Regions from separate parts of the Streptomyces sp. NPDC020983 genome, predicted to be linked through region 3. Evidence: riboswitches for the same ligand, from Rfam matches in the RefSeq annotation. Region 3 holds a riboswitch; each other region holds the start of a gene.

Region 1 (3,219 bases), on a different contig from region 3:
TGCCGGTGGCCTTCACCCCCGAGGCGGGGCCGTCCAGCTGACCGGGCGTCAGCCCCGTGACCGCGACGTGACGGCCGCTACATCGACTTGTGATCCGTTGGCCAATCCCGCTACGTTCTGCGGTCAACGCGAGGCGTGCGAAGGCTGCGCGCAACGGCACCGATGAAAGGCGACCGTATGCTCTCCGCCAACGGCAGGCACCGACGTCCCCGGCAGGCTCCTGCCGCGGTGGTGACCATGGCGGCGACCGGCGCGGGGCTCGCGCTGCCGCTGCTGGGCGCGGCCGCCGGAGCCGCGCAGGCCGCGGACGGCGGCACCTGGGACAAGGTCGCGATATGCGAGAGCGGCGGCCAGTGGGACGCCGCGTCGCACAACGGCGTCTTCGGCGGCCTGTCCCTCACGCAGGACGTGTGGGTCCGCTACGGCGGCCTCCTCTACGCTCCCCGGCCCGACCTCGCCTCGCGGGCGCACCAGATCAAGGTCGCCGAGAGGATCCTCACCGACCTCGGCCCCGACGCCTTCCCCGGCTGCGAGCTGGGCACGGGCCTGCTGGACGGCAACGGCAACGGCAACGGCAACGGCAACGCCGACGGCAGCGGCGGCAGCGCCGACGACGGCGGCACCGGCGCCACGGACGGCTCGACCGCCACCCCGGCCCCCACCACGCCCGCCGACCCCTCCGCGCCGCCCGCGTCCACCACCCCCGGCGCTCCCGCCGCCACCCCCACGGCGCCGGCCACCCCCACCACCCCCGAGACCGGCACCGCCACTCCGGCGCCCCCCGCGGCGGAGACCCCCGCCCCCACCGCCACCGACCCGGGTGCCCCCGCAGACGGCTCCACGGCCACGCCCGCGGGCCCCTCCGCCCCGCCCGCGTCCACCACCCCCGGCGCGCCCGCGACCGGCAGCGGGCGCCACGCGCGCCCGTACAGCCCCACCGACGAGGAACTGGCCGCGGCCGACCGCGCGACCCGTACCCGCACCACCGCCGTCGTCCCGGACGCGGACGGGGAAGCGGACGCGCGCCAGGGGAGCGGCGCGGCCGGCAACACCCAGGGCAACAGCGGCAATTCGGACAGCGCCTCGCACCAGGCCGCGGACACCTACGAGATCGGCGCCGGCGACTCGCTCTCCGGTATCGCGGCCGCGCACGACGTCCCCGGAGGCTGGCTCCACCTCTACGACGCCAACCGCCAGGCGATCGGCGATGATCCAAACCTCATCAAACCTGGACAGATCATCGACCTGGGCTGATTTCCGCCGCTCGCGAGCCCCGAAATCCCCTGCCGCGCAGGGTCGGTGACAAATAGGACGTAGGGGATTTACGCTCCTTGTGGTGATGTGACAAGCCTCTCCTCGAACCTGTGACCGGCCGCGCGTGCCCCGCCCTGACGCAGCCTCCCGACCTGCGGATTCGTCCAGCCTCCGACGCCGTGGCCGCAGTTGGCGCCCGAAACGCGAGTGTTTGTTCAATCCGGTCCGGTGTGCTTAACGTCTAATCGCTCGCCACAGCGGGCCCCGCCGGAGCGGAACGCCGAGTCCTGCCGCCGCGCCCGACGGGAGCAACCGACGCGAAAGCGCCGCAGGCAGGAGCGGGGGACCCACGGTCTTTCCGCCGGATACACGGCAACGGACGGCACGTCGCCGCGCAGCCCCGCTGCGCCGCCGCGAGGAAGCCGCCGCCGCCACGGATCCGGCTCGGGGTGAAGCAGGGCACCGCCCACGCGGTGCCGGCCGGGCAACTCACGTCCGAACCCGACAGCTGACCTCGCAGGCGTCGGTGAGGGACATACACACATGGGTAAGCACCGTCGTGCCTCGAAGATGGTCCGATTCGCCACTTTCGCCGGTGTTGCCGGCGTCGCCGTCGCCGCGCCGCTGATCGGCGCCACCTCCTCCTCGGCCGCCTCCGTGGCCACCTGGGACGCCGTCGCGCAGTGCGAGTCCGGCGGCAACTGGCACATCAACACCGGCAACGGCTACTACGGCGGCCTGCAGTTCTCGCAGTCCAGCTGGGAGGCGGCCGGCGGCCTGAAGTACGCGCAGCGCGCCGACCTGGCCACCAAGGACCAGCAGATCGCGGTCGCCGAGAAGCTCCTCGCCCTGCAGGGCCCCGGCGCCTGGGCGTGCGCCTCGGCCGGCGGCCTGACCGCGGGCGGCCCGGCCCCCGACGTCAACCCCGGCGGCTCGTCCTCCTCGTCGGCCGGCTCCAGCAGCTCCGGCTCGGCGAAGACCACCACGAAGACCGGCACCGCCAAGAGCACCCCGGCCAAGAAGACCGCCAAGCCCGCCGGGCACACCGCGACCGACTGGCAGCGGCACGGCGCGAAGGGCTCGTACACGGTCGTCTCCGGCGACACGCTCTCCCGGATCGCCGCGAGCCACCACGTCAAGGGCGGATGGCACAAGCTCTTCCAGCTCAACAAGGACGTCGTCAAGGACGCCAACCTGATCTACCCGGGCCAGCACCTGCGCCTCGGCTGATCCCGGGGCGCGGGGCGGGTGGGCCCCGCGCGCCCTCACCGGCCGGCCGGACGCGCGGCGCGCCTCGCGGCGCCCGCGCGCCCGGCCGGTTTTCCGTCTCAGGGGCCGGGCCGACGACCGGCCCGGGGACGTGAGCCGGTTAGGCTCGTCCCGGAAAAACGCGAAGACATCTCAGAAGGAGACAACGTGCCGTCCATCGACGTCGTCGTAGCCCGGGAAATCCTCGACTCGCGAGGCAACCCCACCGTCGAGGTCGAGGTCGGCCTCGACGACGGCAGCACCGGCCGGGCCGCCGTTCCGTCCGGCGCCTCCACCGGCGCCTTCGAGGCCCTCGAACTCCGCGACGGCGACAAGAACCGCTACCAGGGCAAGGGCGTCGAGAAGGCCGTCCTCGCCGTGATCGAGCAGATCGGCCCGGAGCTCGTCGGCTACGACGCCACCGAGCAGCGGCTGATCGACCAGGCGATGTTCGACCTGGACGCCACGCCCGACAAGTCCTCGCTCGGCGCCAACGCCATCCTCGGCGTGTCGCTGGCCGTCGCGCACGCCGCGTCCGAGGCCTCCGACCTGCCGCTCTTCCGCTACCTGGGCGGCCCGAACGCGCACGTCCTGCCCGTCCCGATGATGAACATCCTCAACGGCGGCTCGCACGCGGACTCCAACGTCGACATCCAGGAGTTCATGATCGCGCCGATCGGCGCGGAGTCGTTCTCCGAGGCGCTGCGCTGGGGCGCC
Region 2 (3,219 bases), on a different contig from region 3:
GCGCCGCGGAGGAGTGGTACATCGCGGTGGTGAAGTAGGACGGCTGGTCGACCCAGCCCTCGTGCTCGATGCCGATGCTGCGGGTGTTGTAGTCCCAGTTGCCCGCGTGCCAGGCGATGTCGTGCTCGCGGACGCACTGGTCGATCGCGCCGTCCGCGGAGCGGACGACGTAGTGGGCGGCGGCCGCGTGCGACGGGTCCTGGAAGAGGGAGATGGTGTCCGCGAAGGTCTCCTGGGTGACGTGGATGACCACCATCTGGATCGGGTAGCTCGTCGGCCGGTTGGAGGCGGTGTAGTTGGAGGTGCTGGCCGGCGCCCAGGCGGCCGACGGGTAGTCGACCGTGGTGGCGGCGGGGGCGGAACCGGGCCACAGGCCGGCGGCCAGGCCCGCGGTGGCGGCGGCACCCAGGCCGATACCACCGCGGAGCAGTGAACGGCGGCTGGGCTCCGCGGAGTCGGGGCGATGCATGGGGGCTCCCTGAGGCGTCATGGTGTGGACGAGTGCATGACAAGAACATCGGGCCCGCCCATCGTGCGGCTCACGCCCCGGGCGTGCCAAGGGATTCGCGAAATGGCACAGGTGCAGACCACTGGAGGGCCTGCGCCGCGCCCGCGCGCGTCCCGGCCCTCCGTGCGCGGGCACCGGCCCCCGCCGCGGCGGGCTCCCCATGCGCCGCCGCCGTCACCAAGCGTTCACCTTGCGTGAACAGCTCTGCTCCTTCCGGTAACAACTGGCGAACACTCACATCACCGCCCGGCCACGCCAGGTGTCCGCTTCCTCCACTCTCCATATGCCCTGCCCGATTGCTTCCCACCCCCAACTCTCCGATTCGGCTTGGAAAACCCGTCCGGCTCTATTAACGTTCGATAACGCAGCGCGGTCGTCACTGCCGCCGACAGGCGGCACCGTGCGCTTGCCGAATCCCGTCCGCGGGAACCGGGGACCCGCCCTTCCGTCACCACGGAAGGGGTCCAATGGGGTGAATCGGGGGGCCGTCAGGCCGTCCGTAGGAGACCTTCCTGCTCCGAACCCGTCAGCTAACCCGGTAGGCGAGAAGGAAGGAAAGGAGTGCGCCCCCGTGGCGTCCAACCAGCCTGCCTACGCTCCGACCCCGGTGGCAGAACCGACCGGGCAGTGGCACTTCGGAGAGCCCGGCGAGCGTTTCTCGCCGGACGCCACCGGATTCTTCCCCGGCGCCCCCGAGGCCCAGGACCTCCAGGCCCTCACCGGCCCCGCCGCCCCCCTCCCGGCACCCGCCGCAGTCCCCGCCCCCGTGGCCCCCGCGCCGGCCGGCTCCCCCCGGCCCGCGGCAGAAGGCCTCCCGGGCGACGGCTCGCGCAGCCAGCCGCGCCTGCCCCGGCAGCGCGGCGGGCTCCCGGGCCTGAGCAGCGCGGCCACCGTCGGCTCGGCCGTGCTCGGCATGGCGGCGATGGCCGCCGTCGGCGCCGGCGGAGTGGCCGCCGCGGCCGAACCGCCCGCCGCCGCCCCGCCGATCGCGGCCCCGGACGCGCCCGCCGCGCCCACGGCCCCGGCCGCCCCCGCCCCCGCCGTTCCGCTGCCGGACGTCGCGGTCGGCACCCCGTCGTACGACCCCGCGGCCGTCACCCGGGCGGCCGCCGCCGCGCCCGCCGCCCCGCGCACCACCGAGGCCCCGGACGCCCCGTGCGCCGAGCCCGCCGCGGAGTCCGCCGACCCCGGCGAGGCGCTGTGCAACCGCATCATCGCCCAGGTCACCCGGCAGCGCGCCGACGCCGAGCGGCACGCCCGCGAGGCCACCGAGCGGATCGCCGCGGAGCAGGCGGCCAAGGAGGCCGCGGCCCGCAAGGTGCGCGAGCAGGCCGCCGCCGCCAAGGCGGAGGCCGAGGCGAAGGCCAGGGCGGCCGCCGAGGCCGCCGCGCAGGCCGAGGCGGAGCGGCTCGCGAAGCTCGCCGCCTCCTACGTCCGGCCGGTCGCCTCGTACACGCTCACCAACGCCTTCGGCGAGTCCGGCAACGCGTGGGCCACGCACACCGGCCAGGACTTCGCCGCCCCCACCGGCACCCCGGTGCACGCCGTCCACACCGGCACGGTCACCTCGGCCGGCTGGGCGGGCTCGTACGGCTACCGCGTGGTGCTGCGGCTCGACGACGGCACCGAGCTCTGGTACTGCCACCTGTCGACGATGGTCGCCACCGGCGGCCGCGTCACCACGGGCGACACGATCGGCCGGGTCGGCGCGACCGGCAACGTGCCGGGCCCGCACCTGCACCTCGAAGTACGCCCCGGCGGCGGCGCCCCCATCGACCCGGTGCCGTGGCTCCACGGCCATGACGTCGCCGTCTGAAATCCGGCGCGAAACGCCGTGTCGAAACGCACTCACGTGCGGATATCCGCGCATAAACTAGGCGGGCAGGAACACGCTCGCCGGAGCCGGGCGGAGGCGGCACGCGGCCGCCTCCCGGCACCGGGGAGCCGCTGAAGACGCACGACGGAAACACGGCAGGAGTACGGTCACGGCACGGGCCCAGCGCCCGTCACGGCCCCCAGGAGCCGCCGCGGCCCCGGCGTTCACCCCCCCCGACGCCGGGGCCGTCGGCATCTCCGGCCCCGGCTCCTCTGCCGCTGCCGGGCGGTCAGGCGCCGCCCGCCGGCGCCGTCTCCCGCCCGCCGTCCTCCGCCGGAGCCGCGAAGCCCGCCGCGAGGCCGACCAGGGCGACGAGGTCGGCCCGGTCCGTGGCGCCGTCCAGGGCGCGGTACTCGACGGCCGCGAGGATCGCCATCCGCTCGTTCAGCCCCCACTGCGGGTAGGGGTCGGCCGCGAGCAGCTCCGCCGCGAGGACGGGCAGCGGGCGGCCCGCCGCGTGCCCGCGGTGGATGACCGCCCGCAGGTCCAGCAGGTAGTCCGCGTAGCGCCGTACGTCCGCGGGCGTCATCACCGGGCCGTGCCCCGGCACGACGACCCGCGGGTCGCACTCCAGGATGCGCATGCACGCGGCGTGCACGGACTCCAGCGGCCCCGCCCAGTGCACCGGGTGGTCCTCGTTGAAGACGACGTCCCCCGCGCACACCACGCCCTCCTGCGGCAGGTGCACGATCAGGTCGCCCGCGGTGTGCGCCGGGCCGACCTCGATCAGCCGCACCGCCACCCCGTCGACGTCCAGGTCCAGTTCGCCGCTGAAGGTGCGGTTCGGGTGCAGCGTCGTGACCCCGCCGAAGTCCCCGTAGCGGGCGAAATGCCG
Region 3 (3,219 bases):
CGGAAGACGCAGGTCCTCAACGACTCCCGCCGGCAACTGGGCATCTACGCCGCCGCGCAGTACCGCAGCGGCGGCGACGACACGACCGCCAACTACCTGCTGGCGGCCAGCCCGCAGGACCTGCTGGACGCGCGGCACCTGACCGACCTGCTCGGCAAGCGGCAGAAGGCCGCCGTCGAGGACTTCCGGGCGCAGCAGGCCGACGCGACGCAGAAGCGCATCGAGGCCGCGCAGGCGCTGCAGACGCTCACCAGCAAGCAGACGCAGCTGAAGTCCGCCAAGGCCGACGTGCAGAAGAAGCTGGGCGCCGCGCAGAAGCTCCTCAACAGCCTCACCGCGCAGGAGAAGGCGCGGCTCGCGGCCCTGGAGAAGAAGAAGGAGCAGGAGGCCGCGAAGAAGGCGGCCGAGATCGCGAAGCAGGAGCAGGCGAGGAAGGCCGCGGCGGCCCAGCAGGCCCAGCAGGCCGGCTCCACCACCTCGGCCTCCGCCGCGAACACCTCGATCGCCGACAAGGCCATCGCCTTCGCCCGCGACCAGATAGGCGAGCCGTACGTGTGGGGCGCGACGGGCCCCGGCTCGTGGGACTGCTCGGGGCTCACGCAGGCGGCGTACAAGGCGGCGGGCGTGACGCTGCCGCGCACCACGGGCGACCAGGTCAACGTCGGCACCCGGGTGTCGCAGTCCGACATGCAGCCGGGCGATCTGGTCTTCTTCTACAGCGACCACAGCCACGTCGGTATCTACATCGGCGGCGGCAACATGATCCACGCGCCGCACACCGGCACGGTCGTGAAGATCGCGCCGATCACGGAGATGCCGATCTACGGAGTGGTCCGCCCGTACTGACGCCCCGGGTGAGGGGTCACCAACCGTAAGATCACAAAGCGATTTCGGTCACGTTTCGATCCAAACTTCCCAGAGACGGGAGAGTTTGAACTACCGTAGCCCGCTAGGCGACGCGTTTCCCGCCGGTGACGTACCGGCTGCGCGGCGCCTCCGCTCAATCCGGCCCAGGCCGGAACCGGGGACCCACCAAGCACAGTTGGGGTGAATCGGACACGGTGCCGCGAGGCGCCGGACCGTAGGGCCAACCTTCCCGGCCCGAACCCGTCAGCTAACCCGGTCGGCGGTTCACGGAAGGAGTCGCCTTCGTGGCGTCGCACCGCAAGCCGCGTCAGAGCCGGCTGGCCATCACCGCCCCGCGCGCGGCGGTCGGGGTCACCGCAGCGGCCCTCGCCTCCGTCACCCTGCTCAGCGAGAGCGCCAGCGCCGCGCCCGCCAAGCCCAAGCCCTCCGTCGCGGAGGTCAAGAAGCAGGTCGACACCCTCAACGAGCAGGCCGAGGTGGCGACGGAGGCGTACAACCAGGCGGTGGAGAACACCAAGGCGCAGCGCGACAAGACCAACACGCTGCTGTCCGAGGTCGCCAGGAAGACCGAGCAGATGAACGCCACCCGGCGGCTGCTGGGCCAGTTCGCGAGCGCCCAGTACCGCGACGGCGGCATCGACCCGACCGTCCAGCTGCTGCTGTCCAGCGACCCGGCCGGTTTCCTGGACCAGTCGCACACGCTCAGCCAGCTGTCGGCGAGCCAGACCGCGGCGCTGAAGAACTTCCGGATCCAGCAGGAGCAGGCCTCCATCAAGCGGGCGCAGGCCACGGCGAGCCTCACCCGGCTCACCGCCGCGCAGCAGCAGCTCGCGACGCAGAAGAAGACGATGGAGGACAAGCTCGCCGCGGCGCAGAAGCTGCTCAACAGCCTCACCGCGCAGCAGCGCGCCCAGGTCGCGAACATCCACAAGGGCACGTCGTCGAAGTCCGACTACACGTACTCCGGGCCCGCGAGCGGCCGCGCCGCCGCCGCCATCCAGTTCGCGCTGGCGCAGCGCGGCAAGCCGTACGTGCGCGGCGCCACGGGCCCCGGCTCGTACGACTGCTCCGGGCTCACGCAGGCCGCCTTCCGCGCGGCGGGCGTGACGCTCGGGCGCACCACCCAGGACCAGGTCCACGACGGGGTGGCCGTCTCCAAGTCCGATCTGCGGCCCGGCGACCTGGTCTTCTTCTACTCCGGCAACTCGCACGTCGGCATCTACCTCGGCAACGGCCAGATCGTGCACTCCCCGCACACCGGCGCGGTCGTCGAGGTCGCCCCGATGAGCTGGATGCCCTTCTCGACCGCGCGCCGGGTCGCCTGACGCGTCCGGGCGGTCCCGGGGTCCGCGCGCTGTCCTTCCGGGTCGTCCGGTCAGGCTGCGGGCGGACCCGGGCACATCACCCGTCGAACAGCGGTCGAAAGCGGGCAGGGCCGACCGGATGAGGTCAGTCCCGGTCAGTGCGCCCCTTTTCCGCCCCCGGCGGGTCTAGCGTCGCTCCTCAGGTGGCCGACAACCCACTGCCGTCCCGGTTCGTGGACGGCATCGGCCACCCCCGCCGAAGGCCCGGCGGCGCCCTGCTCCCCCGTGCAGGCGCCGCCGGGCCGTCCCCTGGAAGGAGTGACGGCCGCGATGGCCTCCCACAGTCCCGCCGGCAGTCCCACCGGCAGTCCCGACGGCCCGGGCGCGCACCGCAGACGCCCCCCGTCGGCCGGCGGCCCCGCCTCGGCCACGAAGCGGGTCGGCGTCACCCTCGCCCTCGCCTCGGCCGCCTCCGTCTCGCTGCTCGGCGAGACCGCCCACGCCGAGCCCCGGCTCACCCCCGACCAGGTACGCGCCCAGGTCGCGGCCCTCTACCAGCAGGCGGAGCAGGCCACACAGGACTACGACGGCGCCAAGGAGCGGGCCGACAGCGCGAACGCCGCGGTCACCGCCCTCCAGGACGAGCTGGCCCGCAAGACCGCCGCGCTCAACACCACGCGGGACGCGCTCGGCAGTCTCGCCGCCGCCCAGTACCGCACCGGCGGGATCGACCCGCTGCTGCAGCTCGCGCTCAGCTCCTCGCCCGGCACCTACCTGGAGCGCGCCGCCTTCCTCGCCCAGGCCGGCGGCGTGCAGTCCGTGACGCTGCACCAGCTCGCCGCCCAGCAGCGCGACATCGCCGGCACCCGCGCGCAGGCCACCGGCAGGCTCGCGGCGCTGCGCACCGCGCAGGCCGCCGTCGCCGACCACCGCCACACCGTCGCTCGCAAGCTCGCCGCCGCCCAGGCGCTGCTGGCCGGGCTGACGGCCGCCCAGCGCACGGCCCTCACCGCGGACGACGGTCCCGCGGCGGAGTCCTCCGGCGCCC

What was found. Region 3 has a riboswitch for cyclic di-AMP ahead of ACH4SE_RS20380 (NlpC/P60 family protein). Riboswitches for the same ligand answer to the same signal wherever they lie in the genome.
Region 1: linked by a shared signal. The riboswitch ahead of ACH4SE_RS06055 (transglycosylase family protein) and the one ahead of ACH4SE_RS20380 (NlpC/P60 family protein) in region 3 are both predicted to bind cyclic di-AMP.
Region 2: linked by a shared signal. The riboswitch ahead of ACH4SE_RS03740 (M23 family metallopeptidase) and the one ahead of ACH4SE_RS20380 (NlpC/P60 family protein) in region 3 are both predicted to bind cyclic di-AMP.

Annotation. Positions count from the first base shown of each region.
Region 1 is NZ_JBIRRA010000002.1:616,814-620,032, forward strand. Features, by position in the region: gene ACH4SE_RS06045 (cytochrome P450) at 1-41, shown strand, start outside; gene ACH4SE_RS06050 (transglycosylase family protein) at 178-1,254, shown strand; cyclic di-AMP (ydaO/yuaA leader) riboswitch at 1,651-1,792, shown strand; gene ACH4SE_RS06055 (transglycosylase family protein) at 1,798-2,484, shown strand; gene eno (phosphopyruvate hydratase) at 2,671-3,219, shown strand, end outside.
Region 2 is NZ_JBIRRA010000002.1:22,688-25,906, forward strand. Features, by position in the region: gene ACH4SE_RS03735 (N-acetylmuramoyl-L-alanine amidase) at 1-469, opposite strand, end outside; cyclic di-AMP (ydaO/yuaA leader) riboswitch at 906-1,068, shown strand; gene ACH4SE_RS03740 (M23 family metallopeptidase) at 1,116-2,324, shown strand; gene ACH4SE_RS03745 (MBL fold metallo-hydrolase) at 2,614-3,219, opposite strand, start outside.
Region 3 is NZ_JBIRRA010000008.1:283,884-287,102, reverse strand. Features, by position in the region: gene ACH4SE_RS20385 (NlpC/P60 family protein) at 1-846, shown strand, start outside; cyclic di-AMP (ydaO/yuaA leader) riboswitch at 988-1,145, shown strand; gene ACH4SE_RS20380 (NlpC/P60 family protein) at 1,152-2,192, shown strand; gene ACH4SE_RS20375 (NlpC/P60 family protein) at 2,502-3,219, shown strand, end outside.